4 regions of the Aromatoleum evansii genome follow, and region 3 is predicted to be linked to each of the others. Evidence: riboswitches for the same ligand, from Rfam matches in the RefSeq annotation. Region 3 holds a riboswitch; each other region holds the start of a gene.
The links. A riboswitch is a leader RNA that binds a small molecule or an ion and turns the genes downstream of it on or off. The one in region 3 is predicted to bind cobalamin.
Positions count from the first base shown of each region.

Region 1 (7,362 bases), 1.2 Mb from region 3:
ATCGCCAACACCTTCCTGCTCGCTTCGGGCCACCGCATCGGCGACTCGCTCGCCGAGCCCGAGCTGGTCAAGGAAGCGCAGGCCGTCATGGACATCATGAAGGCACGTGGCGCCGAAGTGCCGCTGCCGGTCGACGTCGTCGTCGCCGACGAAGTCTCCGCGCTGGCGCGCGCGAACCGCATCCCGGTCGAGGAAGTCGGCCCGCACGACCGCATCCTCGACGTCGGTCCGAAGACCTCGGCAAAGCTCGCCGACATCATCGCCCACGCCGGCACCATCGTGTGGAACGGCCCGGTCGGGGTGTTCGAACATAACCAGTTCGCCGGCGGCACGAAGATGATGGCCTCGGCCATCGCCCACTCCGACGCCTTCTGCATCGCAGGCGGCGGCGACACGCTGGCGGCGATTGCGAAGTTCCATATCGCCCAGGACGTCGGCTACATCTCGACCGGCGGCGGCGCCTTCCTCGAGTTCCTCGAAGGCAAGACGCTGCCGGCGATCGCGGCGCTCGAGGCGCGCTTCAACGACTGAGGACGCCTTCGTGCAAGTTGGGCCCGGGCGATCCGGGCCCAACAAGGAAACGGCCACCCGCGGGTGGCCGTTTCGCTTCCTGCGCCGCGCCTGCGCTCAGCCGCAGCTGCAGCTCCCGCAGCCGCCGCACTTCTGCTTGCGTGTGACGAGGTAGTTGGCAATCTGGTCGCGGTCGAACTCGAAATCGTCACTGCTCTCGTAACCGATCCCCGGCTGGAAACTCTGGCCGTCGATCACGATGGTCAGCGCATGCATGTCGCTCGCGGGATCGTGAGCGACCGAAAGGTCGTAGCTGCCGCCGCGCGGCAGGCTGTCGAGCAGGGAGCGGGTAACGTCGTCGATCATGGGCGCTTCATCCTTCAGGAGTGATCATTCGCCGGGCGGCAATGCATCCGGCGGAGGTGCATTCTCGCGGATCGCCCGGTGTCGGATATTGTCGGAAGTCAACCGGATGCGTCAGCGCGTGTAGTAGCCGACACCGACCAGCATGCCGTCCACCCGCCGGATGAACGAGTGCTTGCTCTCCAGCTTGTCGGTGACCGGATTGCGCCACGCGTAGTCGAGTTCACCCTCGCCCTTGCGGCTGACGATGTTGACCATGTCGGCGACGATCGCCTTGCCCTTTGGATCGCGCAGATCGTGGCCATCACTGCCGACCAGCTTGGGCATCGCGCCATGCGCGAGGAAACGCTGCGAGTTCAGGTCGATCGCGAACACGTAGAGGTCGTCCTGCATGAATCCGCCGTCGAGCGCATTGAAGGCTGCGAGCGCGGCCTGTTGCCCCTTTTCCTTCACCGCCGCAACGGCACGCTCCAGCAGGTCCTTCGCCTGCGCGGGGGTCGCTCGCGGGATGTAGTAGCCGACGGCGATGATGCGCTCGCCGACCTTGCGGAACAGCGTCACCTTCAGCTCCTCGCGCTTGTCGGCACGATTCATCCAGCGATACTCGACGCGGCCCTCGCCGCTTTTCGCCGCCGTGTCGAGCATCTCGCGGAAGAAGGGCTTGCCGGCGGCATCCTGCATGGTCGCGACGTTGCGCCCGACCAGCGCCACCGAAGAGCCGCCGCTCGCGAGCATGGTGCCATCCATGCCCAGGGCGTACACATACAGCTCGCGGTCCTTGAACTGCGGCGCGTTGTTGAACTCGTCGAACGCCGCGTCGCCGGCCTCGCGGAAACGCGCCACGGCCTTGTCGAGCAGGCGCATGCTGCGATTCTCGTCGGCGCGCTGCACGAGTCCTCCCACCGCCGTCGCAGGAACCGGTTCGGCCGCCGGAACCGGCAGCGCCAACATGACGAGTGCACACAAGGAAGCGACAGGGGCGAGTTTCATGGCGTTCGCGGGTCCACGGATTGAATTGATGAAGACAAAACTATAGGAAGCTACAGCTTCTGTCGAGTACCTGAAGTGCGCACAAGGCATATGCATCGTGCGCGACGCAAATCCTCACCCGCCGGTCCCGTCGCCCGGCCGCGCGCAGGTAGAATCGTGTTCTTGGATGCATATCGACACGGAGACAACATGCCGCGCCACACGAAGATCGTCGCCACCCTGGGTCCGGCCTCGTCCGATCCGCAAGTCCTGGAACGCATGGTGCATGCGGGGATCGATGTCGTGCGCATGAATTTTTCGCACGGCAAGGCCGACGACCACATCGCGCGTGCCACCGCGATCCGCGAGGCCTCGGCACGTGCGGGCCGGCCTGTGGGCATCCTCGCCGACCTGCAGGGTCCCAAGATCCGCGTCGGCAGGTTCGCCGGCGACCGGGTGCATCTGCACAAGGATGCGGACTTCATCCTCGACGCGCACTGCGAGCTGGGCGACACCACGCGCGTCGGCCTCGACTACAAGAACCTGCCCAGGGACGTGAAGCCGGGCGACGTCCTGCTGCTCGACGACGGCCGCATCAAGCTGGTGGTCAATCGCGTCGTCGGCGCGGAGATCCACACCACCGTGCGCGTCGGCGGCGAGCTGTCCAACAACAAGGGCATCAACCGCCAGGGCGGCGGCCTCACCGCACCGGCGCTGACCGCGAAGGACATGGACGACATCAAGACCGCCGCCCTCATCGGCGTCGACTTCGTGGCCGTCTCCTTCCCCAAGAGCGCCGCCGACATGTACATGGCGCAGCAGCTCCTGCGCGCCGCGGGCAGCGAGGCCCTGCTGATCGCGAAGATCGAGCGCACCGAGGCGGTCGCCAACCTCGACGAGATCCTCGACGCCTCCGACGGCATCATGGTCGCCCGCGGCGACCTCGCGGTCGAGGTGGGTGACGCGGCCGTCCCGGCACTGCAGAAGAAGATGATCCGCGCCGCGCGAGACCGCAACAAGCTCACCATCACCGCGACGCAGATGATGGAATCCATGATCGGCAGCCCCGTGCCGACACGCGCGGAAGTGTCGGACGTCGCCAACGCGGTGCTGGACGGCACCGACGCCGTGATGCTGTCGGCGGAGACCGCATCGGGCAAATATCCGGTCGATGTCGTCGAGGCGATGAGCCGCGTGTGCCTGGAGGCGGAAAAGTCCGCCGAGGTCACGCTCGACCGCGAGGTGCTCGACCGCGTATTCACCCGCATCGACCAGTCGATCGCGATGGCGGCGATCTGGACGGCCTGGCACCTCAAGGTCAAGGCCATCGCCTCGCTCACTCAGACGGGCTCGACCGCGCTGTGGATGAGCCGCCTCAACAGCGGCGTGCCGATCTACGCGCTGACACCGGAAACCGCGGCCCGCAACCAGATGACGCTGTACCGCGAGGTATTCCCGCTGCTGATGTCGCAGACGCACCAGGATCGTGACCTGCTGCTATGGGAAGCCGAACAGATCCTGCTCGACCAGGGCGTCGTCGAGCACGGCGACCTGATCGTGCTGACGATCGGAGAACCGATCGGCGCCTCCGGCGGCACGAACACGCTCAAGATCGTGCGCGTAGGCGAGCATCCCGCGCCGCACCTGAACGAGCAGTGAGCGTGCAGCGCTCGCGCCACGACTGCTAGACTGGCAGGCTTTCCATGACGCCTCCCGGTGCCCGCGATCCGCGGGAGAATCGGGAATGCGGTGAGGCGGTGCTGCCGGCAGCACCGCGATTCCGCAACGTGCCCAGCGCTGTGAGGGGGACCGCCGCCGCAAGATGCCACTGACCCGCGGGTCGGGAAGGCGCGGCGCGGGACGAACCCGAGTCAGAAGACCGGCCGGGAGGCAGAACAACGGCGGACTGGTCCGTTCGCCGTCCACTGCGCTTCACAAGGGGAATCGATGAAGACCGCCACGCCCGGCCACCAGGCCCACCACCAGTTCGACGACGCCGAGCGCGCCGCCGTGTATCGCAACATCCTCGCGCGGCGCGACGTGCGCGGACAGTTCCTGCCCGAGCCGGTCGCCGACGACATGCTCGCCCGCATTCTCACCGCCGCACACTTCGCCCCGTCGGTGGGCTTCATGCAGCCGTGGAGCTTCGTCCTCGTGCGCGACCAAGCCGTGAAGCAGCGCGTGCACGACGCCTTCACGCTCGCCAACGCCGAAGCCGCACAGATGTTCGAGGGCAAGCAGCGCGAGGTGTATTCCGGCCTGCGCCTGCAGGGCATCCTCGAAGCGCCGATCAACCTGTGCATCACCTGCGACCGCGACCGCGCCGGCCCTGTCGTGATCGGCCGCACGCACATCAAGGCGATGGATCTCTACAGCTCGGTGTGCGCGGTGCAGAACCTGTGGCTCGCTGCCCGTGCAGAAGGACTGGGCGTGGGCTGGGTGAGCATCTTCCGTCAGTCGGCGATCCGCGAGATCCTGTCGCTGCCCGAGCGCGTGATGGCGGTCGCCTACCTGTGCATCGGCCACGTCAGTCACTTTTTCGACCAGCCCGAACTGCAGACAGCCGGCTGGCGTCAGCGCCTGCCGCTCGACGAGCTGGTGCATTTCGACGGCTGGGGCGGCGAGCACGCGGACGCCGAGTCGCTGCGCGCGGAGCTGCGCGCAGCCCAGGCGCTCGCCGCGCGGGGCCTGCCGCCGCTCTGACGACACGACGCGGCGGCGGGTATTTGCATGCCGTTTCCTTCGCCGGACCCGCTGCCGCCCAACAAACGCTAAAATGCGAGCCAATTCGCAACCCGGCACGCTTCGCGTGCCCGCACTTGATACCGGAGAAGGACAATGCCCCTCGTTTCCATGCGCCAGCTGCTCGATCACGCCGCCGAAAACGGCTACGGTTTGCCGGCGTTCAACGTCAATAACCTCGAGCAGGTCCAGGCGATCATGGAAGCCGCGGCCGAGTGCGACAGCCCGGTGATCATGCAGGCGTCGGCCGGCGCACGGAAGTACGCCGGCGAGGCCTTCCTGCGCCACCTGATCGATGCCGCCGTCGAGGCCTATCCGCAGATCCCCGTCGTGATGCACCAGGATCACGGCCAGTCGCCGGCGATCTGCATGGGCGCGATTCGTTCGGGCTTCTCCAGCGTGATGATGGACGGGTCGCTGCTGGAAGACGGCAAGACGCCGTCCTCCTATGAGTACAACGTCGCGGTGAGCCGCGAGGTGGTGAAGTTCTCGCACGCCATCGGCGTGACCGTGGAGGCCGAACTGGGCTGCCTCGGCTCGCTCGAGACCGGTCAGGCCGGCGAAGAGGACGGCGTCGGTGCGGAAGGAACGCTGGACCACTCGATGCTGCTCACCGATCCGGACCAGGCGGCCGACTTCGTCAAGCAGACCGACTGCGACGCGCTGGCGATCGCGATCGGCACGAGCCACGGCGCCTACAAATTCACGCGCAAACCCACCGGCGACATCCTCGCGATCGACCGCATCAAGGCGATCCACGCACGCCTGCCGAACACCCACCTCGTGATGCACGGCTCGTCGAGCGTGCCGCAGGAACTGCTCGAGATCATCCGCCAGTACGGCGGCGACATGAAGGAAACCTACGGCGTGCCGGTCGAGGAGATCCAGACCGCGATCAAGTTCGGCGTGCGCAAGATCAACATCGACACCGACATCCGCCTCGCGATGACGGGCGCCGTGCGCAAGTTCCTGTTCGAGAACCCGTCCAAGTTCGATCCGCGCGAATTCCTCAAGCCGGCCCGCGAAGCCGCGAAGCTGGTGTGCAAGGCCCGCTTCGAGGCCTTCGGCTGCGCCGGCCAGGCCAGCCGCATCAAGCCCATGTCGCTGGAAAAGATCGCCGCGCGCTACAAGTCCGGCGAGCTCACCCAGGTCGTCCGCTAAGCCCCGGACGGGCCCGCGCCTTCGGGCGCGGCGCACACCCGCGCAACCATGTCCAAGCCCAACCTGAAGCTCACGGTCAGCTTCGAGTTCGAACTCGAGGCGCCCGCCGCTTTCGTTGACGCCAGTCACGAGAAGCTGTGCAAGGCCGTGCAGGAACTCCTCGGCGCCATGGTGCTGCAGGGAATGCCGACGGTGACGGCAAAGCAGCTCGCGAAGGCGGGCGTCGCGGTGCTTTCCCACCACCATCACCTCGACGTGCTGAACACCGCCGCGACGTCGGTTCCGCGCGCGGAGCTCGTCGCCGCCGGCCCGCATCTCACCGACGACGAACTCGATCAGCTTGCGCGCCGCTCGGCCGGGCGCGTGCCCCTCGCCGACGCCGAGCGCGGGCGCTTCCTGCGGCGCCATGCCCTCGCGCTCGCGGGTGAATTCCGCATGGTGCCCTGCGTGGTCGGGGCGCGCCTGAGTTCCGGCAAGGACGCCACCCTCGCCGCACGGCTGAACCTCACCAACGGCAGCGTGCTGGTCAGCGAGCAAGACCGCCAGAGCCGCTTGCAGGCCAATCAGGACGGGCTGGTGGTGGCCATCCAGGGTTCGGAAGTCCGCCTGCGCGGCGCCTGTGCCGGACACACGCTGAGCGGCCCGGTGATCGAGGTGGCGCTCGGAGAGCTCGCGGCGCACCGCGACGCCCTGGTCGCCCTCTGGCAGAAGGGCGGCTGATCCCGCCCTGCAGTTGAGGGCCCGCCCGCCGCGCGGCGGGCGATCCCGGGCAATTCTGCCGCTTGGCGCCGCTCAGTACGAGTCGGCGTGCCCTTCCCACATCTCGGGTCTGAAGCGCACGACGCGGTTGCGCCCGTCTTCCTTCGCGCGGTAGAGGGCCACGTCGGCAAACTTCACGGCCTGCCAGAAGGTCTGGCTGTCCTCGGGGAACATCGCGACGCCGATCGAGATCGTCTTCTGCAGCACGGCGCCGCCGATCTGGATCTTCAGGCCCTCGACCGTGGCGCGGATGTTCTCGGCGACACGCAGCGCGTTCTCGGCCTCGGTTTCCTGCAGGACGATGAGGAACTCCTCGCCACCGAAACGGATGACCATGTCGGACGCCCGCACCGAGGTCCGCAGCACGGCAGCCAGGGATTTCAGCACGGCGTCGCCGGCATCGTGGCCGTAGGTGTCGTTGACCATCTTGAAGTAGTCGATGTCCAGCACCAGGATGGCCAGCTCGGTCTTGCGCCGACGCGCGGTGGCGACCAGGGTGTCGACGTATTCCTCGAGGAAGCGCCGGTTGTTCAGTCCGGTCATCGCATCGCGCAGCGAAGACTCGCGCAGCGTCTCGGTGAGGCGCTTGGCCTCGAGCACGGGCGCCATCTCGCGCACGTAGACGTTCACGTACGGGACCTGCGCGTGGAAGCGCGCGGCCTCGGATTCGCGCACCACGAGCTGGACGATGCTGCCCACCGAGCCGGACTGCATGATCGGCACGCAGTAGTGGCGCCGCGTCTCGCCCGCTTCCTCGGGCTGCTTGAACGCATAGCAGATGCCCGGCTGGGTGAGCCCGTCGACGGTATGGCCGGAGCGCTTGGCGCGGCACATGTCGCTGCGCACGAGGATCTGCGG
Region 1 covers NZ_CP141259.1:1,051,732-1,059,093, reverse strand. Annotated here, with positions in the region: gene U5817_RS04725 (phosphoglycerate kinase) at 1-531, shown strand, start outside; gene U5817_RS04720 (hypothetical protein) at 628-876, opposite strand; gene U5817_RS04715 (cache domain-containing protein) at 988-1,863, opposite strand; gene pyk (pyruvate kinase) at 2,053-3,501, shown strand; cobalamin riboswitch at 3,540-3,745, shown strand; gene bluB (5,6-dimethylbenzimidazole synthase) at 3,790-4,545, shown strand; gene fba (class II fructose-bisphosphate aldolase) at 4,681-5,745, shown strand; gene U5817_RS04695 (hypothetical protein) at 5,794-6,465, shown strand; gene U5817_RS04690 (diguanylate cyclase) at 6,538-7,362, opposite strand, start outside.
Region 1: another riboswitch for cobalamin. It lies ahead of bluB (5,6-dimethylbenzimidazole synthase); the one in region 3 lies ahead of cbpA (modified peptide precursor CbpA).

Region 2 (7,362 bases), 2.6 Mb from region 3:
CTGCCGAACGTGCCGGAAGACTACGTGCACCGCATCGGCCGCACCGGCCGCGCCGGCGCGACGGGCAAGGCGATCTCCTTCGTCGACAGCGAGGAGCGGCCTTATCTTGCGTCGATCGAGCGCCTGATCAAGCGCACCATCGAGCGCGCCACCGTGCCGGAATTCGTGACCCACGCGCCCGATCCGGGCGACAACGACCGCCCGCCGCGCGATCCGCGCCAGTCGTCGGGACGGCGCAACGACGGACGCGCGCCGCGCCAGCCGCAGACCGAACGTCCCGCGCCGCGGGCGCAGGCGCATGGGGCGAACCGCCAGCCCTCACGCCAGGGCACGCAGGGCGCAGCGGCCAACGGTGGCAAGCCGGCGAATCGCCCGGCCCGCAGCGGCGAGGCGCAAGGCAATCGCACTGCACGCAACGGCGAAGCGAACCGGAGCGGTGCACCGCGCGCTCAGGAAGCAGGTGCCAACCGCGCGCCGCGCACGGCCGATGCGCCGCGCGCAGCGGCACGTCCGGACTCGGGGCGCAGCCCCGCGCCGCGGGCTGCGCTCTTCAGCGCCAAGCCGGGCAATCGCGGCGACAGCTAACCGATCCGCCAAACACGTCCGTTCGCCCTGAGCTTGTCGAAGGGCGGCGGCCAGGCTTCGACAGGCCTGGCCTGAGCGAAGTCGAAGGGCTCAGCCCGAACGGTATCCGGTTCCGGGTCGACGGCGCGGTTCAGCCGCGCCGCACCCCGACGACTTTTTGATAGAGACCACCGAACAAGGTGGTCTTTGTCCATTCGAACCCCTCACCCCGCGGCGAAAGTGCGGTGATGTCGGCATCGAGCAGCGAAGGGGCGAAAGGCTCGAGCCAGCGGAAAACCTGCGCCATGACGGGACGCAGGGGATGCCACGGCCTCGTGCGGTGGTAATCGACGAACACGATCTTGCCCCCCGGCTCGACCGCCCCGAGGAGGTTGTGCACGATGCACGCACGTTCGACCGGCGGAACTTCATGCAGCAGGAAGAAGCAGCACACCGCTGCATGCGACTCGGCCGCGAGGCAATCGGGCCGCGCCAGGTCGCCCTGGCGCACCTCGGCGTGCACGAGTCCGTCGAGCTTGCGGCGGGCATTCGCAACCTGGATCGGCGCGACGTCGATGACTTCGAGGGCGCCAGTGCAGCCGACCCGCTCGGCGAGCAGGCGCGAGAACGGCCCATAGACACACGCGGCCTGCAACAGGCGCTGCCCCGGCGCGAACTCCTCGACCGCCGCGCGCATCAGGCGTCGGGCGTTGCCCCACAGGATGGCGGAAACGACCCACTCCCTGTCCAGCCAGGGCAGGGTGCGATGGCTCAGATAGGCCCAGTGATAGGTGCGCGACAGATAGGACGGCACGGCACAGGCGTTAGTCGCAGGCTGCATCATGGCGGGATCGGCAGAAATCTGTGTCATGTCCGTCAGCATAACCGGATCTGCTGAAGCGCGGAACGCCGAGTGCATACCCTCGCCGTATTCACGGGGATGCGGACTCCCCGGCATGGGCAGGCGGCAGGATAACCGTTGTCGCAGCGGCCCCGTCTGGCGTAGCGACACTTGCATCGCGGGATGAATATCGCCTATGCTCCGCGCTGAATTCGATCCGGGTTCCCCGGCGTGCGACCGCGCGCCGGGGTGAAACGGGAAGTCCGGTGACGTCGGAGGATCAGATCCTCCGGCCAGTCCGGCGCAGCCCCCGCTGCTGTAAGCCTGACGGATCCGCCACACGCCACTGAGCCTCGCGCTCGGGAAGGCGGCGGAATCCGGTGGAAGGCGAGCCAGAAGACCGGCCCGATCGATTTGGAAGGTTTGTGCCCCGGGGTGTGGGCTTGCCGACTGGAATCCGATCGCGTCCGTTGCGGGCTCAGGCCCGTCCGTTTCGCCTCATCGACCCAGCCTCAAGTTGCACTCGACCGCGTCCGCTCGTCGGCGTCGTCGATTGCTGCCATCCCCGGTGCGTGTTCAATGCACTCGCGGGGAGGCGTCATGCATTCCGATACCCTGCCGGGAACCGTGTGGTTCGTCGGCGCCGGTCCGGGCGACCCGGACCTGATCACCGTGAAGGGCCGCCGTCTGCTCGAACAGGCGGGCGGCATCCTGTTCGCGGGCTCGCTCGTCGACCAGGCGGCGACGCTCCACGCGCCGGAAGGCTGCGCGATCCGCGATTCGAAGGACATGACGCTGGAGGAAATGGCGGCCTGGCTGATCGAAGCGGCCTCCTGCCATGCGACCGTGGTGCGCCTGCAGACCGGGGATCCGGGGCTGTACGGCGCCCTGGTCGAAATGACACGGCTGCTGGATGCGGCCGCGGTGCCGTGGAAGGTGGTGCCCGGGGTGTCGTCGGCGATGGCCTCCGCCGCGGCAGCCGGCGAGACGCTGACGCTGCCGGAAGTCACGCAGACGGTGATCCTCACCCGCGTCGCAGGCCGCACGCCGATGCCGGCGGGCGAGGAGCTCGACGCGCTCGCCGCGCACCGCACGACGCTATGCATCTTCCTGTCGATCACGCTGCTGCATGAGGTGCAGGACGCGCTGCGCCGCGCCGGCTGGCCGGAGGACGCGCCGATCCTCGTCGTGCAGAAGGCGAGCTGGCCGGGCGAGGAGAAGGTCGTGCGCGGCACCCTCGCCGACATCAAGAAGAAGTGCCAGGCAGAAAGAATCGCCTCGCAGGCCATGATCATCGCCAGCCCCGCCCTGGGCGCGCGCGACTGGCCCGAGATCGCCCGTTCCAAACTCTACGACCCGGCCTTCAGTCACCGCTTCCGCCGGGCCTCTGTCACGGAGAACGCATGATGCAAGACACCACGATCCTGCTGGTAGGCCACGGTTCGCGCAATCGCGCGGGCAACGACGAGATCGAGCGCTTTGCCCAGGCGTGGCGCGAGCGCCGGCCCGAGTGGCGCATCGAGGCCTGCTTCATCGAGTACGCCGACGTGCTGCTCGACGCGGGCCTCGACCGCGCCGCCCACGGGGTCAAGCGCGTCATCGTGATCCCCTTCATCCTCAACGCGGCCGGCCACGTGAAGATGGAGATCCCGGCTGCGATCGAGGCGGCACGCGAACGCCATCCGGGCGTGGCCTTCGACTGCACCCGCCACCTCGGCATGGGGCGCGAGATCTTCGACGTGCTGACGGGCCAGCTCGACCGCCTGATGCGCGCACTGCACATGCCCGACCCCTGCACGACCGGCGTGATCCTGCTCGGCCGCGGCTCGTCGGACGCAGGCGCGAACGGCGAGCTCGCGAAGATGGCGCGCTGGATCTTCGAGGATACCGACCACGAGTTGGTCGATCTCGCCTTCACCGGCGTGACCTGGCCGCGGCTGGAGACGGCTGTACAACGCCAGGTACGCCTGGGGATGACGCAGATCGCGGTGGTGCCGGTGTATCTCTTCACCGGCGTGCTGATCGAGCGCATCGACGCGCAGCTCGCACGGCTACGCGCACAGTATCCGCAGATCGCCTTCGCGCTCGGCACGCACTTCGGCTTCGACCCGGGCATCTTCAAGTTGGTCGAGGCGCGCGTCGCGGATGCACAAAGCGGTGAAACCGCGCTGCTCGAATGCGACGGCTGCAAGTACCGCCTCGCGGCCGAGGACGAACACCTGCACGACCATAGCCACACGGCGGGTCACCACGCGCACGACGGGCACGACCACCCTCACCACCACCACGATCACGGTCATGCGCACGGCGGCCACGATCACGGTCACGCCTGTTCGCACCACTCATCGACCACCAATCGGCCGCACGCCGGCTGCGCCCACCACGCCCACGCCTGAACCATGAACAGCAACGTCGTCACCGAACAGCTCACGGCCGCCGGACGCGCGATCGAGCACGACTCCTTCGCGATCATCGACGCGGAAGTCGGCCGCCACGACTATCGGCCGGAACAATGGCCGGTCGTGCGCCGCATGATCCATGCGAACGCGGACTTCGAATTCAACGGCCTGACCGATTTCCACGCCGATGCGGTGGCGGCGGGGCTGGCGGCGATCCTCGCCGGTGGCACGCGCATCGTCGCCGACGTCGAGATGATCTGCGTCGGCCTGTCGGCCTCGCGCCTCGCGCACTTCGGCATGAGCACGCACCAGTTCATCTCCGACGCGGACGTGATAGCCCAGGCGAAGGCCGAGGAGACCACGCGCGCCGTGCAGGCGATGCGCAAGGCGCACCGCCTGGGGCTGCTGGATGGCGCGATCGTCGGCATCGGCAACGCGCCGACGGCGCTGATCGAGGTCGTGCGCCTGATCCGCGAGGAAGGCGCGCGGCCGGCACTGGTGATCGGCATGCCGGTCGGGTTCGTGTCGGCGGCCGAGTCGAAGGACCTGATGGCGGAAGTCGATGAGGTGCCCTGGATCGTGATCCGCGGCCGCAAGGGCGGCTCGACGCTGGTCGTCGCGGCGATCCATGCGTTGCTCGGGCTGGCCGAGGCACGCCAGCGCGAACAGCAGGCGCCGGCGGCGTAAGCGGGGACGAGCCATGGCAGCGGGCCACGCCTTGCCGGAGAAGGTGCGCAAGGGCGACGCGAAGCGCGAGCGCGGCAACCGCACGGGCTTCACGACCGGCGCAAACTCGGCCGCTGCGGCGACTGCGGCGACGCTCGGCCTTGTACACGGCGAGGTGCCGGCCGAGATCGAGTGCGTGCTGCCGAACACGATGCAGGTGAGTTTCCGCATCAGCGATGGCCGCATCGAAGGCGACTGCGCCCATGCCGTGAGCATCAAGGACGCGGGCGACGACCCGGACGCGACCGACAAGGCGCATCTGACCGCGGACGTGCGCCGCATCCCGAGCGGTGGCGGCGAGGTGATCCTGAAGGGCGGACCGGGCGTCGGCGTCGTCACGAAACCGGGCCTCGGGCTCGAAGTCGGCGGCCCGGCGATCAACCCGGTGCCGCGCAGGAACATCTGCGAGAACGTCGCGCGCGCCGGCGCCCCGATCCTCGCTGCGGGCGACAGCCTGGAGGTGACGATCTCGGTGCCCGGCGGCGAGGAGATGGCGAAGAAGACGCTCAACGCGCGCCTGGGCATCCTCGGCGGAATTTCGATCCTCGGCACGACCGGCATCGTGCGCCCGTACTCGACCGCGGCCTTCCGCGCGAGCGTGATCCAGGCGGTCGATGTCGCCGCGAATCAGGGCCAGACGACGGTGGTGTTCACGACCGGCGGGCGCACCGAGAAGTGCGCGATGCGCGAGTTCCCCGAACTCGACGAGGCCTGCTTCGTGCAGATGGGCGACTTCGTCAAGGCGGCTTTTTCGACGGCGGTGAAGCACGGGATGCAGCGCGTCGTCGTCGGCGCGATGGTCGGCAAGCTGACGAAGATCGCGCAGGGCCTGTCGGTGACGCACGCGTGGCGCGAGGAGATCGACCGCGCGCTGATCGCGGAGGCCGCGACCGAAGTCGGCGCGCCGCCGGACGTCGTCGAGCAGATCCGCGCCGCCGAGACCGCGCGCTTCGCCGCCGAAAGCCTCGCCGAACTGGGCCTCACCGTGCCCTTCCACCGCGCGCTCGCGCTACGCGCGATCCGCTCTCTGCGCGACCGCTATCCCGGCCCGCACCGCCTCACCGTGCTCGCGTGCAATTTCGAAGGCGTGCCCATCGTCACCGTGGAGGAATCCGAATGTCTGACCTGCGCTGCCTGATCCTGGGCATCCTCGACGACGGCTGGGAGGGGCTCTCGGCCGCCGGCCGTGCGCGTCTCGGCGCGAGCCGCGTCGTGATCGGCGCGCGCCGCACGCTGGATCTCGTCGCGCCGCATCTGGGCGGTGACATCGAGTTGCGCGACATGGACGGCGCGCTGGGCAAGACGCCCGAATGGGTCCGTGCTGCGCTCGCCGACCAGCTGCCGGTCACGGTGCTCGCGACCGGCGACCCGCTGTGCCACGGCATCGGGCGCTTCCTGATCGACAAGCTCGGGGCGGGGAAGATCGAGGTGCTACCGGCGCCGTCGACGATCGCGCTCGCCTGCGCACGGCTCAACAAGACCTGGCAGGATGCGGCGATCCGCTCCTGCCACGGCGCGGATGCCGGCGAATGGGTCGTTGGCGCGACGCCCGGGCATGGGCTGTATCCCATCGTGCGTGCGGTCGCCGAACACGCACGCGTCGTTAGCTTCACGAGCCCCGCGAACAGCCCGGACCGCATCGCGCGGGCGCTGCTCGCCGCGGGCTACGGCGACGATTTGCGCATTTCGGTCGCGGCACGGCTGTGCCTGCCGGACGAGGCGATCTTCGCCGACCTGACGCTCACGGAGGCCGCCGCACGCAGCTTCCCCGATCCGAACATCGTCGTGATCGACCGTGCGACCGCTTCCGCCCCCTGCGCCGTGTTCGGCTTCGAGGACGGCGATTTCGCGCAGCGCCAGCCGGAAAAAGGGCTGATCACCAAGCTCGAAGCGCGCGCCGTGTCGCTCGCGAAGCTCGGCTTGCGCAGCGACAGCCTGGTGTGGGACATCGGCGCCGGATCGGGCTCGGTCGGCCTGGAGGCCTCGCGCGTCGCCCGCCTCGGCCACGTCTGGGCGATCGAGAAGAACGTTGGCGACGCCGCCAACGCGCGCGAGAACGCCCGCCGCCTGCAGGCGACGAACTACACGCTGGTCGAGGGCAAGGGGCCTGAGGGCCTGGACGCGTGGCCGGATCCGGATGCGGTCTTCATCGGCGGCTCGGGCGGCGAGCTCGCGCAGCTGATCGCGCTGTGCCTCGCGCGCCTGAAGCCCGCCGGGCGGCTGGTGATGAACTTCGTCACCATCGAGAACCTCGCGACCGCGACCGCCGCGCTCGCCGACGCAGGCGCCGCATGGGAAGTGACGATGCTGTCGGCCGCGCGCAGCCAGCCAATCCTCGACATGCACCGGCTGGCGGCGCAGAACCCGGTGTGGATCGTGAGCGCTCAAAGGAAGATTTCATGAAGCGCCCGGCTCGGGAGAACCGGGTACAGCCCGTGGGAGCGGCTTCAGCCGCGAATAAGCCGCTGCGCACGCGATACCGCCGATTCGCGGCTGAAGCCGCTCCCACATGACCGTCTCCCACCTAGCCAGCACCCACAGGGACGACCAGCGCAAGAACGCACCGACAACGACGACAACATGAACAACGATCTCCCCTCCCTCCGCTACGGCCGCCTAATCGGCGTCTCCCTCGGACCCGGCGATCCCGACCTGATCACGCGCCGCGGCTGGACCGCGCTGCAGTCGGACGCGCGCTGGACCTATCCGGTAAAGAAGGCCGAGGAACGCTCCTACGCGCTCGACATCGTCGTGCGCGCCGGCCTGGCCGTGCCGGCCGACGCCGTCGAACTGGTGTTCCCGATGACGCGCGACGCTGTCGCGCTCGCGAAG
Region 2 covers NZ_CP141259.1:4,881,951-4,889,312, forward strand. Annotated here, with positions in the region: gene U5817_RS22860 (DEAD/DEAH box helicase) at 1-585, shown strand, start outside; gene rquA (rhodoquinone biosynthesis methyltransferase RquA) at 716-1,435, opposite strand; cobalamin riboswitch at 1,608-1,829, shown strand; gene cobM (precorrin-4 C(11)-methyltransferase) at 2,006-2,812, shown strand; gene U5817_RS22875 (sirohydrochlorin chelatase) at 2,812-3,801, shown strand; gene U5817_RS22880 (precorrin-8X methylmutase) at 3,805-4,491, shown strand; gene U5817_RS22885 (cobalt-precorrin-5B (C(1))-methyltransferase) at 4,505-5,668, shown strand; gene cbiE (precorrin-6y C5,15-methyltransferase (decarboxylating) subunit CbiE) at 5,647-6,933, shown strand; gene cobI (precorrin-2 C(20)-methyltransferase) at 7,111-7,362, shown strand, end outside.
Region 2: another riboswitch for cobalamin. It lies ahead of cobM (precorrin-4 C(11)-methyltransferase); the one in region 3 lies ahead of cbpA (modified peptide precursor CbpA).

Region 3 (7,362 bases):
CGGCACCCCAAATTGGTGCGTATTCGCCCCATCTTGTCGCGCTTTTTTCACTGCGCCCACAATGACCATTTTTGACTGCATCCGGTCGTGGACTGACAAGTGCCGGCGAATCCCAGCACCAACAATATGCCTGCATTTGGGGGAGTACGTATTTCTCCGGGAAACAAATATTAACCGGCGAACCGCAACTACCGAGATCTGAGGAGATAACTACATGAGCGTCAGTCATAGCCTGGCCCTGGAGCCAGGCATCGACAACAAGCAGTTATGGGGCATGGATTTTCATAATCCCGTGTTCCCGATTTCCGCCGGTTTTACCCTGCTCTTCATCCTTTACGCACTGTTCGATCCGGCGACGGCGAGCGCCCAGATGGTCGCCGCACGGACGTGGGCGATCGAACATTTCGACTGGCTGTTCATGTTTGCCGGCAACGCGTTCGTGCTGTTCTGCTTCGCGCTGATCCTGCTGCCGGTCGGCAAGGTCAGGCTCGGGGGGGCCACGGCACGGCCCGAGTACTCGACCATGTCGTGGTTCGCGATGCTGTTCGCCGCGGGCATGGGGATCGGACTGATGTTCTGGAGCGTCGCCGAACCCGTTGCCTATTACACGGACTGGTACGGCACCCCCCTCAACGCGCCGGCGAGAACGCCGGAAGGCGCGAGCGCAGCGATGGGCGCCACCATGTTCCACTGGGGCCTGCACCCGTGGGCAATCTATGCCGTCGTGGCGGTCGCGATCGGCTTCTTCACGTTCAACATGGGATTGCCGCTGTCGCTGCGGGCCGCGTTCTTCCCGCTGCTCGGCAACAAGGTGCGCGGCTGGCCCGGCCACCTCATCGACATTCTCGCAGTGCTGGCGACCATATTCGGGCTCGCCACCTCGCTCGGACTCGGTGCGACTCAGGCAGCCAGCGGTCTTAATTTCCTGACCGGAGCCGAAAATTCGATCGACCTGCAGATCTGGATCATCGTCGTCGTGAGCTGCATCACCGTGCTGTCCGTGTGGCGCGGGATCGACGGAGGCGTGAAGCTCCTCAGCAATATCAACATGGTCCTGGCGACCACCCTGATGGTGTTCGTCGCCTTCGCGGGCGGCATCGTCGCGTATTTCGGCTGGCTCGGCACCACGGCCTCCGACTACGCCTCACATCTGTTCCAGCTATCGAACTGGATCGGTCGTGAGGACGACAAGTGGCTCCACGGATGGACGGTCTTCTACTGGGCCTGGTGGATCTCCTGGTCGCCCTTCGTGGGGATCTTCATTGCGCGCATCTCCAAGGGCCGCACGGTCCGTGCGATGGTGACCGCGGTCCTCATCGTCCCGACCCTGGTCACCTTGCTCTGGATGACCGCTTTCGGCGGTAACGCGCTGGCGCAGACGACCGGGGGAATCGGCGAACTGGCCAAGGGAATCAGCGACGTGTCACTGCCCCTTTTCCAGATGCTCGCGAACATGCCCTTGAGCTCGGTCACCTCCCTGCTTGCGGTGATGCTCGTTCTGGTGTTCTTCGTGACCTCTGCGGATTCCGGGGCACTGGTGATCGACTGCATCACGGCCGGCGGAAAGGTCGATGCTCCGCGCCGGCAGAAGGTGCTCTGGGCCTGCCTCGTCGGCGTCATCGCCGCGATCCTGCTGTCGGCGGGCGGAACCGATGCGCTCAACGCCTTGCAAGCCGGAGCCGTCACCGCCGGCCTGCCCTTCACCGTCGTGTTGCTAGTGATGCTGATCGGCCTTTACAAGGCACTGCACGAGTGCCACTACGCCTGAGTGCAAACGGCCGTCGAACCGACGGCTGTTCTTCGTGACGGGTGCGGCAGGCAGCCGCGGCCGTCACGAATCAGGCTATCGCGGCAGGCGCGCGCCGCCATCCCCTGAGCCGCCATCTCCCGAACTGCCGGCCCCGTCTGGCGCAAATCGCTAATCGCGGGTCGCTTCGTGCCATGTCAGCACACCCTGTCCCTCCGCATACTGGCAGCGTGATGTGTTCCGAACAACATGATGGAGAGCGAGACAATGAGTACCACCGAAACCCGCCGGCGCGGCGGTCGCAGCGGAAGCGAGGCGCGCCGGGCGGCCCGGTCACGCGGGCAAGGGATGAGCGTCCCGTACGTCACCCGCAAGGTTCCCTTCTATGAAGTGCTCAACGAGGAAGGGCTCGCGATCATCGAGCACAACGCCGACACCATCCTGGAGGAGATCGGCATCGACTTCCGCGACGACGCGGAGGCACTGCAGATCTGGCGCGACGCGGGGGCCGACGTGCAGGGCGAGCGGGTGCGCATGCCGCGCGGCATGTGCCGCAAGCTGATCCAGGAGAACGCACCGCGCGAATTCACTCAGATCGCACGCAACCCCGAACGCAGCGTGCGCATCGGCGGCCCCAACACGGTCTTCGTGCCCGCCTATGGCTGCCCCTTCATCCACAACCTCGACGACGGGCGTCGCTACGGCACCATCGAGGACTTCCGCAACTTCGTCAAGCTCGCCTACCTGTCGCCCAGCCTCCATCACTCCGGGGGCACGATCTGCGAGCCGGTCGACCTGCCGGTCAACAAGCGGCATTTCGACATGGTCTACAGCCACATGAAGTACTCGGACAAGTGCTTCATGGGCTCCGTCACCCACCCCGAGCGCGCGCAGGACACGGTCGAGATGGCCAGGATCCTGTTCGGCGACCAGTGGATCGACCCGGAGACAGGCAAGCCGCGCACCGCCGTGATCAACCTGATCAACGCCAATTCGCCGATGACCTTCGACGATACGATGCTCGGCGCGGCCAAGGTCTACGCCCGCAACAACCAGGCCTGCGTGGTCACCCCGTTCATCCTCGCCGGCGCAATGTCGCCGGTAACCGTCGCCGGCACTGCCGCGCAGACGCTCGCCGAAGCGATGGCCGGCATGGCCTTCGTCCAGCTCGTCAACCCGGGCGCACCGGTGGTGTTCGGCAGCTTCGCAAGTTCGATGTCGATGCAATCGGGCGCACCGACCTTCGGCACGCCCGAACCCGCCCTGGTGCTGTACGTGATGGCGAACCTCGCGCGCCGCCTCGGCGTGCCCTTCCGTTCCGGAGGCTCGCTGACCGCCTCGAAGATTCCCGACGCGCAGGCGGCATCCGAGAGCGCCAACACGCTGCTGCCGACCGCGCTGGCCGGCGTGAACTTCGCGCTGCACACCGCGGGCTGGCTCGAAGGCGGCCTCGCGATGGGCTACGAGAAGTTCATCATGGACGCCGACCAGGCCGGCATGATGCAGACCCTGATGGGTGGCGTCGATCTCTCGGAGAACGGCCAGGCGATGGATGCGATCCGCGAAGTCGGTCCGGGCAAGCACTTCCTCGGCTGCGCCCATACCCAGGCGAACTTCGAGAATGCCTTCTACCGCTCGCCCATTGCCGACAACAACAGCTTCGAGCAATGGGACGCCGAGGGCCGCCTCGACATGGCACAGCGCGCCAACGCACGCTGGAAGAAGATGCTCGCCGAGTACGAGGCGCCCGAACTGGATCCCGCCGTCGACGAGGAACTGCAGGCCTACATGCGCCGACGCAAGGAGTCCTTCCCGGACTCGAACACCTGAACGACATTCGGGCACCCATGAAAAAGGCCGGTTTGACCCGGCCTTTTTTGCATCTGCGCGATCCTGTGAAGCTCAAAGGGCGAGATTGAACACCGTCTCGGTCCCCTCGTCCCAGCCGTCCCACAGATAGTCGTCGGCCTTGCCGTCGGCGATCAGGCGCAGGGAGTAATTGACCTGCTCCTTGTAGAAGTCGCAGAAGGCGCCGATCTTGTCCATCCCGCCGTTCATCTCGTGGGCCTCCGCGGGGCACGGCGAGCCGCAGAAATGGCGGATCGCACAGTCGCCACAGGGGCTGAACTTGTCCACGTCACGCCCCGTCACCGTCTTGAAGGCTTCGGACTCCAGCGCCGCCTCGACACCGCCATCGACCAGCAATGAACCGCCGTTGAAGCGCGGCAGGCCGATGAACTCGCTGCAGGGGTAGAGGCTGCCGTCGGCCGCCAGCGCGAAGAATGCGCGACCGCCGCCGCAGGGCGAAATGTCGCACATAAGCCGTCGCGCGGTCGGCGCCAGGATGCCGATCAGGATATTGGCGAAGTTGGCCACCACGAGCTTGCGCCCCGTCTCCCGATACAACTCATGACTGCGGTCGAGCGCGGCAAAGAAGGCCTTGGCCATCTCGCCGTCCGCCGGCTTCACTCCCCGCGCCCCGGGCAAGGTACAGCGCAAGGTGTTGAGCATGCAGGTCGGCACCTCGTTCGCATGGAACAGCTCGACCATGGAAGTGAGGTAAGGCAGGTTCTCGGTGGTGCAGGTGGTGATGACGCTCCACGAGCCATAGCCCTTTAGCTTCGCCATCGCGGCGAGCACCTTCTCATGCACGCTCTTGCCGCCCCAGGTGCGTCGGGTGGCATCGGTAATGCCCGCCACCGGGCCGTCCAGGGAAAGGCCGATACTCACATTGCGGCTGGTCAGGAATTCGACCGCGGCATCGTCGAGCAGGGTGCCGTTGGTCTGCACCCCGAAGGCGAAATCGTCGGCGAACTCGCTGATGGCAGCGAACACGGCGGCCTGGTTCATCAGCGGTTCCGCGCCGTGGAAGATCGCGCGCGGCTTCCTGCCCTCGGGCATGACCGAGCGGAAATAATCACGCAGCCGCCCCAGGGATGCGACCAGGGTCTCGACCGGCATGTGCTGCCCGGTCTTGCGCTGGCTGCCGGGAAGATAGCAGTAGGTGCAATCGAGATTGCAGCGCTCGGTCGGATTGAGATAGACGCCGGAAGGCTTCAACTCGAAGCGCAAGGCATGCAGTTCGCGCCCGAAGGCTTCCGCCTGCCCGCGATAGGCGTCGAGCAGCGGACCGTCGGACAGGGACTCGGCCAGGCGGCTCTTGTCCACCAGCGCCCAGAAGGCGGTCCTGGGGTCGGTGACCGCCGCATAGACGTCGTGGCCGATGTCCACGGGGATCAAGGCCGGGCCCGCCAGGGCCTGGCTCGGGAGGGCGGCCGTCACTTGGCGGCCTTCCGATCCATCAGCACATAGTGCGACAGACCGATGCCGTCCGGGTTGCAGCTCTTGCGGATGGCGATGGTCGGAGCGGCCTTCTGCGCCGGGGCTGTGTTCTGGGTCTGGGCTTGGGTTTGAACAGTGTGGGTCATGATCCATTCCTCGAGATAGAAAAACAAAAAGGGCTCCGGCTGACGGCACGCTTTGAGCATGCAGTCAGCCGGAGCCCTTGCCTTGGCTCCAGATCGGTTCGACACGTCTTCTGGCTACCGGATCAGCCGGATCGCTGCGCCTTCCCGCCGGGGTTGTCCCCGTCAGTGGCTGGTCTCTTCAACCTGGCAGCGGCCGTCCCCGGATACAGCGGCGGGCCCGCCACGGATTCTCACCGTGTTCCGTTTCGTCGAACCGAAAGGAACTGGAATTTTTGCCTATTCGGGCGGCATCGGTCAACAGTCTTCGCCGCCGGGGTCGAAACGCCCCGATACGCGTCTGCGCACCATTCGTGCCGCACGTCGACACCCCCATCCCCGGCCGCCGAACTTCGCGTCGCGGCACAGCCACAGGGGCTCCGGCACCGCGATGCCGGCGGCGTGGGCCGCCCCTATCGTGACTCCAGCCAGCGCTCGCGCAGTTCGGCGAGCGCCTCCTCGTCCAGGCCGGCCCGGGCCCTCAGGTAGCCCTGCATCGATCCGTAGCGTTCATTCACGGTATCCAGGGCCGCACGCAGATACTCGGGGCGGGCGTCGAGTATCGCGTCGATCATTTCCTCGGTCGGATCCCGATCGGTAATGCGGCGGATGATCCGTGACGTCGCTGCGCGGCGTTCTCCATCCGCCAATTCACGAACGCGCGTCGAAAGCAGGTAATCCGCCATCACGGCCTCATCCGCGACGCCGAGCGCATGCAGGATCACCGCGACGGTGAAGCCGGTGCGGTCCTTGCCGACGACGCAATGCACGAGCACCGGCACTTCGTCCTCGCGAAAGAGCCGGAACAGCGTCGACAGGTGCGGAGCGAGCGCCTCGGGAAACTGGCGGTACATCTGCCGCATCATTTCCACCGCGCCCTCGGCACCGTGGCGCGTGCGCAGCGGCTCGACCAGTTCGGGGTTGGATCGCACGTCGCCGACGAGTTCGATGGGGATCTGCCTCATGCCCTGCTCCGGCAGGCTGTTGGGGAACCGGTTGCGCTCCGAGGCCGTGCGCAGGTCGCACACCGTCTTCACGCCGAACGAGGCGAGCAGATCCCAGTCCGTCGGTTGCAGGCGATCGAGCTGGTCCGAGCGCAGCACCACATGTCCCGCGATGCGGCGTCCGTCCTTCGTCGGCAGGCCTGCCAGGCTGCGAAAATTCAATGTGCCGCTCAGTTGCCGGTGCAATCTTGTCCCCTTCCCTGTCCCCGCTTTGTTCGACCGGAGCTGTTTCCGCTCCCTTGCCCGTACGCGAAGGCAGTATCCCGCGTTACCCGCCCGCGACACCTCTGCCGGAAGCTGCGATGGCCCGATACGGACGGAGCAAGGATGCCTGCGCCAGGCGCCAATTCTGCTCAATTCGACGCGGCACTGCCAGCAGTACGGGATGGCGTTTGACGGGGCCATGTCGCCGTTGACTGCCGAACTGTCCGTGCAGGAACGACCACCATTGCCCTGAACCCGTCGAGACGACCGACTCGCCGAGGGTGCGTTCGCCCCCTGCTCCGGGCGGCGCATGGGAAACCGGCGTTTCAGTGCCTCTTGCCCTGCGTGCTCGCCGCCAGGGCGGTCGCCTGCCTCACGATCACGACGGCGACTGCGGCGAGCGTCGCGAGCACCCAGTCCAGCGACACGTGGCTGGCGATGCGGCCGAGGATCACCGGGCCGAGCAGTCCTCCGAGCGCGCCGAGTCCGGCGATCAGGGCAAGCGCCTCGCCGCCCATGCGGCCCGCGACCGAGAAGATCACCGGCGCGGCGGCGGCGAGCCCCAGGCCGGTGACGGCGAAGGCGAGCAAGGTGACGGGCAGCTCGTGCAGCCAGGCCGCCAGCGCGAGGGAGAGCGCACATGCGATCGCGCCCGTGCGGACGATGCGCAGCGCGCCATGACGCGTGACGAGCGCGTCCGAGAAGAGCCGCCCCACCGCCATCGCCCCGGAGAAGAGCGCGAGGCCGATGCCGGACAGGCTTTCGTTCGCCTTCAGGCTCTGGTTGAGATACACCGACGCCCAGCCCATGACGCCGCTTTCGAGCACCGTGCACCAGCAAAACAGCATGCCCAGCCCGAGCCAGGACTCGGGGGCGTGATGCACGGCGACGGGCGCGGCCGATCGGGCCGCCGCGGCCTCCAGCGTGGCCGCCGCGGCGCGGT
Region 3 covers NZ_CP141259.1:2,282,213-2,289,574, reverse strand. Annotated here, with positions in the region: gene U5817_RS10685 (BCCT family transporter) at 215-1,768, shown strand; gene U5817_RS10680 (trimethylamine methyltransferase family protein) at 2,015-3,577, shown strand; gene cbpB (peptide-modifying radical SAM enzyme CbpB) at 3,650-5,029, opposite strand; gene cbpA (modified peptide precursor CbpA) at 5,026-5,175, opposite strand; cobalamin riboswitch at 5,258-5,448, opposite strand; gene U5817_RS10665 (tyrosine-protein phosphatase) at 5,625-6,377, opposite strand; gene U5817_RS10660 (MFS transporter) at 6,746-7,362, opposite strand, start outside.

Region 4 (7,362 bases), 1.6 Mb from region 3:
GGCAGCACCACCGCGAGTCCGGCGACGAGCACCACCAGCGCCGGCCACGGCCGGCTCGCGCCGCTGGCGTCGCCCATCAGCCAGAACAGCATCGACTGCAGGCGAGTGTCCGTCGCCAGCGACAGCATCAGCGTCACCGCCGCGCCGCAGCCGGCCGCGACGATGACGCCGGTGAGCAGCAGCCGTGTCTGCGTCCACGAGCCGTCGCCGTGCGCGAGCCCGAACACCACCAGCATCGCCGCCAGCGCGCCGCCGAAGGCCGCCCCATCGACGACCCAGGATGACGCGCCGACCAGCATCGCCGCCAGCGCCCCGACCGCGGCGCCACCGGAGACGCCCAGCACGTAGGGATCGGCCAGCGGATTGCGCAGCAGCACCTGCATCAGCGCGCCGGCCAGCGCCAGCAGCCCGCCGCACACGAACACCGCTACCGCACGCGGCAGGCGCAGCTCGCGCACGACGTCTGCCGCCATGCCTTCGGCGCCGCGAAACAGCGCGCCGAAGACGTCGGCCAGGCCGATGGGCAGATCACCGGCGGACAAAGCCCACACCAGCGCGCACACGCCCGCGAGCGTCAGCCCTGCGATCACGAGACCCGCCGATCCGCGGCCCGGCATGCCTCACGGCCCCTTATTTGGGCGCGTAACGTACGCCCACGAAGGCCGTGGCGCCGAGCGTATTGAACCCTTTCGCCAGCTCGTAATCACGATCGAGCACATTGTTCGCCCTTGCCTCGATCGCCCAGTCGCGATTGACGGCATACCGCGCAAATAGGTTCAGCAGCGAATAACCCGACAGCTCATTGACCTCGCCGGCACGGTCGAATCGCTTGCCGACGCCGATGAGCTCGCCGCCGAAGCGGAACGGCCCCACTTCGCGCGAAATCGCCAGCCGTCCCTGCTCCCGCGCACGCCGATGCAGGCGCTTTCCGGTCTCGAGGTTCTTCGCATCCATCAGATCGATACTTGTCGAAACGTCGAAACCATAAAGCTTTGCGGCGTATGCGAACTCCCAGCCCTCGATCCGGGCATCATCGGTCTGCTCCGGCACAAACGCGAAGGTGGGGGGTGCGGCATTCCATTCGATGAGGTTGGATATCCTGTTGTGGAAATAGGTCACGGACGCGCTATGGCTCCCGTCGTCGTACTTCAACGCCGCCTCGCGATTGCGTGAGCGTTCCGGCTTCAGTGACGGATCACCGTGGTTTCCGAAGGTGTCCACGTAATAGAGGTCGTTCAGCGTCGGCGCCTTGAACGCGGTTCCGAGGGCTGCCGAAACTGACCACAGGGGCGTCAACTTGTATCCGTAAGACGCGAGATAGGTCGTTTCGTCACCGAACTGGCTGTTCTGGTCCTGGCGTACGTTGAGTTGCCACTGATGCCGGCCAAGGGTGGCACTCCAGCCGGCAAGCAGCGACTCGATCCAACGCCCCTTCTTCGCGAAGGCGGTGGTGCTGTCTACGCGCTGGTCCAGATACTCGTAGGCGAGAAGCGCCGACCCGAGCGGCAGCTTGACGTCGTTCTGCCACACCGCCTGGCTCTGAAGCGTATCGAACTGGAATGAATCGCGGAAGCCGCTCGACTCGTCCTTCGACTGCGCGATCCGGACGGTGCTCGTCCAGTTCGACGTCAGCCGGTTGCGGCTCGCCAGGCCGATCGACTCCGCCACGTCGTCATTGCCCACGTCCGCGCCGCCGCGGGAATTGAAGCCGTTCCCGTCATACCAGTTGCGCGTTTGTGCATGCAGGACATTCAGTTCGAGATCGTGGTCGTTGTTGAACTTGAACCCCAGGCTGCCCGAGGCCGTCGTGGCACGGAAGCCGTCGCGGTCCGCGTCGAGGGCCGGATCGTAATCGTGAAAAAACTGGCGGGCAGCGAAAGGTCCCTTCTTGGCTGACACGCCGTCGGTCTCGTACTGCCCTGCCCGGAAGGCGTACGACCACGCGCCTGCAGCGCCCGAGACGCCGGCGCTCACATCGGTCGTCTCGTAAGTGCCCGCACCAACGAAGAGTTCGGGCCGAAAACCGCCCTCCCCCTTCTTGGTGAACACCTGCACCACGCCGCCGACAGCGTCCGCGCCATACAGGGCAGAGGCCGGTCCGCGCAGAATCTCAACACGTTCGATCTGGTCGAGCGAAATGTTTTGGAACGGCGCCTGTCCGGTCGTCGCCGAACCGAGGCGCACGCCGTCGACGAACAGCACCGTGTGGTTCGAGTTCGTGCCACGCATGAACAAGGAGGATGTCTTTCCGGGCCCACCATTGCTCGAGATCTGCACACCGGCCCTGTTGCCGAGCAGTTCGAGCAGCGAGGATTGTCCGGATTGCTCGATTTCGTCCCGCTCGATGACGTCGACGCTGGCGAGGACTTCGGACGCGCGCTGAGGCTGACGGGTTGCGGTCACGACGACGGTTTCACCGGTTTTCTCTTCGGCGGCCACAGCGGCGGAAGCAAACGGCAATGCGGCAGCCACCGCGACGGCGGTGGCGGACAGGCGGATGTTCATCTGGGTTATTCTCCCTGCGCCGGCAGTCGCGTCCCCGCGCCACCGGTCATCTTCACAATGGAAGCACCGCTCGGGGAAATCACGCCTTGAGCCGCTGCAATGCACGCCCGTCGCCGCCTCCCCGCGGCACTTCCGCCTTCTCGTGTCCGGGCCGGTATCCGGGCTCGTGGGCTGGGCGGCGCTCCCTTGCGGGGCCCACTCCGGGCGCATCGCCTTCCCGGACTCTCGTCCAGTGGCGGTTGGATGCGCCTTGCGTCCACTTACCGTTGCGGGGGCAGCACAGGCATTGCAAGGGCGGCTCGGGGAGCCGTTCGCGCACCTGTTTCCCGTTTAACCCTCGGGCGGGAATCGCCGTCGGGCACCTGCAACACGTCGCACCCGAAATCGGGCGCGGGGCGGATAATAACGCGTTCCGCAACTTTGCGCAGCGCGAAAAAACGCGTAATTCCAAAGACATGCCCGCACACCTCATCCTCGGCGGCGCGCGCTCGGGCAAGAGCCGCCACGCCGAAAACCTCGCCGTCGCGAGCGGCCTGCCCGTGACCGTGATCGCCACTGCCGAAGCCCTCGACGACGAGATGACGGCCCGCATCCGCCGCCACCGGGAAGACCGCCCCACTGGCTGGCGCACGGTCGAGACGCCGGTCGCACTCGCGGCGGCGCTGGCGCGCGAGGCCGGCGACGGCCGCTGCGTGATCGTCGACTGCCTGACCCTGTGGCTCTCCAACCTGATGGCAGACGCCGGCAACCCGGCCGGCGCCGACTTGCCGGCGGCGCTCGAAACGGAGCGCACCGCGCTGCTGGAGATCCTGCCGACGCTGCGCGGCGAGGTGCTGCTCGTCGCCAACGAGGTCGGCCTCGGCCTCGTCCCCGACACCCCCCTCGGTCGCGACTTCCGCGACGAGGCGGGCCGGCTGAACCAGATGACGGCCGCTGCCTGCGCGCGCGTCACCTTCGTCGCGGCGGGCCTGCCGCTGACACTCAAGGGCAGCGCCTGAGGGCAAACCGCTACAATGCGGCACGGCGGCTACCCATGCCGGGGCGGATTTCTTGTACGCAGAACGCGTTTGCCTCCTAGAATTACAGATTCGTAACAAGATCTATTCGACAGGGCAGTCATGGACGTTGTCGCGCAACCGGCTAACGCGATGAACGAACGCCACACGGCGTTCGATGCGGCACACCTGCGCCTCGCCGTTCTGATCCCGCTGGCCCTGCCCTTCGCAGCCTTCGCGCAGGCCGATGTCCAACCGGCAGCCGGGAACATCCTCGCGACCCTGCTGGCCACCGTCTGCTATGCCGGCTTCGCCGCCGCGCTGCTGCTCAACAACCTGCTGCAGTATCTCGCCAACCGCGACCGCTGCTACCTCGTTTACGCGGGATTCGCGCTGGGCACGGGCATCAGCCTGCTCGCCGTCGGACTGCTCCACGGTATCGAGCCCGGCGGGTCCGACGGCGGCTGGACCGGAACCGCAGAGCCCTTCGGCCTGGCACTCGCCGGAGTGTCCGCAGCCCTGTTCAACCGCGAATACCTGCGCACCGCAACCCTCTCGCCGCGCCTCGACCTTGCGCTCAAGGTATTCACTGCGCTGTTCGGGATCGCACTGGCAGGCGTCTTCGTGCTGCCGGGCGACTACCCGAACACCCTGATCGCCGGCATCAGCCCGGCCTTTGCACTGCTGGCGATCGCGTGCGCGGCACATGGCCTCCGGCAAAGACTGCCGGGAGCGCGGCTGCTCATTGCCGGCTGGACGGCGATGCTCATAGGAGCGATTCTGTTCCTCGCCACCCACACCGGACTTCTGCGCGCGGAAGGCTGGCCGATCCACGCGATCCAGTTCGTCTGGAGCTTCGGCGCGCTGACGATGTCCCTCGCGCTGGCCGAGCGCACCGGCTCGAACTGGCGCGAAGGCGCCGCACGTCACGCTGACGAACTCGCCAGCCTGGAGCATTCGATCGAGACCCTGCAGGCGTCGGAACAGCTCCTCACGCAAGGCATGGCGCAACGCAGCCAGGAGATCGAATCCCTGACCCATCGCCTGCAGGAAAGCGAGCGACGCTTCCAGGAGATGGCGCATCACGACGCGCTCACCGGCCTGGCCAACCAGCTCCTGCTCACCGACCGCATCGACCAGGGCATCATCCGCGCCAAGCGTCACAACACCCGCATCGGCGTCGTGATGCTCGACCTCGACGAGTTCAGCTCGATCAACGACAGCTACGGGCAGCACGTCGGCGACGAGATCCTCAAGATCGTCGCGCAGCGGCTGCGCAGCATCGTGCGCGAACAGGACACCGTCGCACGCCCGGAGAACGACCAGTTCGTGATCGTGCTGGAGGAAGTGTTCGACATGGATGACCTGCAGCGTGTCGCGAACGCGGTCACCACGGTGGCTGGAGAGTCGATCCAGATCGAAGGGCAGACCTTCATGCTCGACGTCTCGATGGGCAGCGCGATCTCGAGCAACGAAGGCGCCAATGCCGTCACGCTGCTCAAGCAGGCCGGCAAGCTCATGCGCCGCGCCAAGGAAGGCAAGCGCCTCAACCGCCAGCACGGCACCGCCCGCAGCATCGCCCAGGCATGAAGCTTGCGGCGCAGGCCGCGTGCCACCGCGGCACAGGCTGCGTGCTACCATCGCAGCCCTTTCAGGGCACATGCATACCGCAATCATGACATTCCAGATCTGCGCGCCCGACCGCGCGCTCGCAGCCGGCCTCCAGCACCGCATCGACAACAAGACCAAGCCGCAGGGCGCCCTGGGCCGCCTGGAGCCGCTGGCGCTGCAACTGGGGCTGATCCAGCAGACCCTCACCCCGGAACTGCGCCAGCCCCACATCATGGTGTTCGCCGGCGACCACGGCGCGGCGCGCGCGGGCATTTCCGCCTTCCCGCAGGACGTCACCTGGCAGATGGTCGAGAACTTCCTCGCCGGCGGCGCGGCGATCAACGTCTTCAGCCGCCAGATGGGGTTGGGCCTGACGGTCATCGACTGCGGCGTGAATCACGAGTTCGGGACCCGTCCGGGCCTCGTCAACGCGAAGCTCGGGCCGGGCACCGCCAACTATCTGGAACAAGCGGCGATGAGCGCCGAGCAGTGCGAGGCGGCACTCGCCCGCGGCCGCGAGCTCGCCCACGCGCTGGCCGCGAACGGCTGCAACGTGGTCGGCTTCGGTGAAATGGGCATCGGCAACACCGCCGCGGCCTCGCTGCTCACGCATTGCCTGATCGGAGACGCCGGCGGCGCCGATCTCGTCACCGTGACGGGCCGCGGCACGGGCCTCGACGACGCCGGCCTCGTGCGCAAGCGCGAACTGCTGGGACAGGCGCTCGCGCGCGGCGGCCGCCCGAGCGATCCGCGCAAGGCGCTCGCCGAGTACGGCGGCTTCGAGATCGCGGTGATGGCCGGCGCGATGCTGGGGGCCGCGGAAAAGCGCATGACGCTGCTGATCGACGGCTTCATCGTCACCTCGGCCTTGCTCGTGGCGCAAGCGATCGCCCCGGAGATCCTGCCCTACTGCGTCTTCGCCCACCGTTCGAAGGAGCCCGGCCACACGGCGCAGCTCAAGCACTTCGGCGTCGATCCGCTGATGGAGCTCGACCTGCGCCTCGGCGAAGGCACCGGCGCCGCGCTCGCCTTCCCGCTGGTGCAGGCGGCGGCGAACTTCCTCAACGAGATGGCGAGCTTCGATTCGGCCGGCGTCAGCGACAAGAGCGCCTGACGGCCCGGATGCGCTACCAGCTCGAGCTCTTCTTCACCGCGCTGGGCTTCTTCACGCGCCTGCCGGTGCCCGCATGGGTGCCGTGGTCGCCCGAGCGGCTCAACCACGCCGCGCGCTACTTCCCGCTCGTCGGCTGGGTGGTCGGCGGCATCGGCGCTGCGAGCTGGCTGGCGCTCGCGCAGCTCTTCCCGCCCACCGTCGCCGTGCTGCTGTCGATGGCGGTGACGATCCGCGCGACCGGTGCCTTCCACGAGGACGGCTGGGCCGACGCCTGCGACGGGCTGGGCGGCGGCTGGGACAAGTCCCAGGTGCTGACGATCATGAAGGACTCGCGCATCGGCAGCTACGGCACCGTGGGCCTCGTGCTGATGCTGCTGGCAAAGGCGGCGGCGCTGATCGAACTGGCCGCTGCGGGCGAGGCCGCGGTCGCCATCGCGCTGCTCGTCGCGCATCCGCTGTCGCGCCTCGCCTCGACCAGCCTGATCCACACCCTCGAATACGTGCGCGAGGACGAGACGGCGAAGGCCAAACCGCTCGCGCGCCGGCTCTCGACCCCGGAACTCGCCATCGCGACGACCTTCGGCTGCCTGCCGCTCGCCTTGCTGGCGCCGCGGGAAGCGGCCGCCGTGCTGATCGCAGCCGTCGCCGTGACCGGGTGGGCCGCGCGCTACTTCGTGCGCCGCCTCGGCGGCTACACCGGCGACCTGCTCGGGGCGACGCAGCAGGCGTCCGAGCTGGCGGTCTATCTGGGCATCCTCGCGGCATGGAACTTCACCTGATCCGCCACCCCCGGCCGGACGTGCCGGCGGGCGTGTGCTACGGGCAGGCGGACGTCGGCCTCGCCGAATCCGCCGCGGAGGTCGCGACGCGCCTGCGCCCGCTGCTGCCGGCAGACTATGTACTGCACGCGAGCCCGCTCTCGCGCGCGCGCCTGCTCGCCGCCGAACTGGGCGCCCCGGTGCTCGACGATCGCCTCAAGGAGATGCACTTCGGCGAATGGGAGTTGCGCCCCTATGCCGAACTCGGCCCGGCGATCGACACCTGGGCGACGGACCCACTGGGGTTTCGCGCCCCCGGTGGCGAATCGGCGCGCGACATGAGCGCACGCGTGCTGCAGTGGCTCGACGCCCTGCTCGC
Region 4 covers NZ_CP141259.1:644,224-651,585, reverse strand. Annotated here, with positions in the region: gene U5817_RS02810 (FecCD family ABC transporter permease) at 1-617, opposite strand, end outside; gene U5817_RS02805 (TonB-dependent receptor domain-containing protein) at 631-2,505, opposite strand; cobalamin riboswitch at 2,637-2,886, opposite strand; gene cobU (bifunctional adenosylcobinamide kinase/adenosylcobinamide-phosphate guanylyltransferase) at 2,961-3,503, shown strand; gene U5817_RS02795 (diguanylate cyclase) at 3,654-5,090, shown strand; gene cobT (nicotinate-nucleotide--dimethylbenzimidazole phosphoribosyltransferase) at 5,176-6,225, shown strand; gene U5817_RS02785 (adenosylcobinamide-GDP ribazoletransferase) at 6,234-7,004, shown strand; gene cobC (alpha-ribazole phosphatase family protein) at 6,989-7,362, shown strand, end outside.
Region 4: another riboswitch for cobalamin. It lies ahead of U5817_RS02805 (TonB-dependent receptor domain-containing protein); the one in region 3 lies ahead of cbpA (modified peptide precursor CbpA).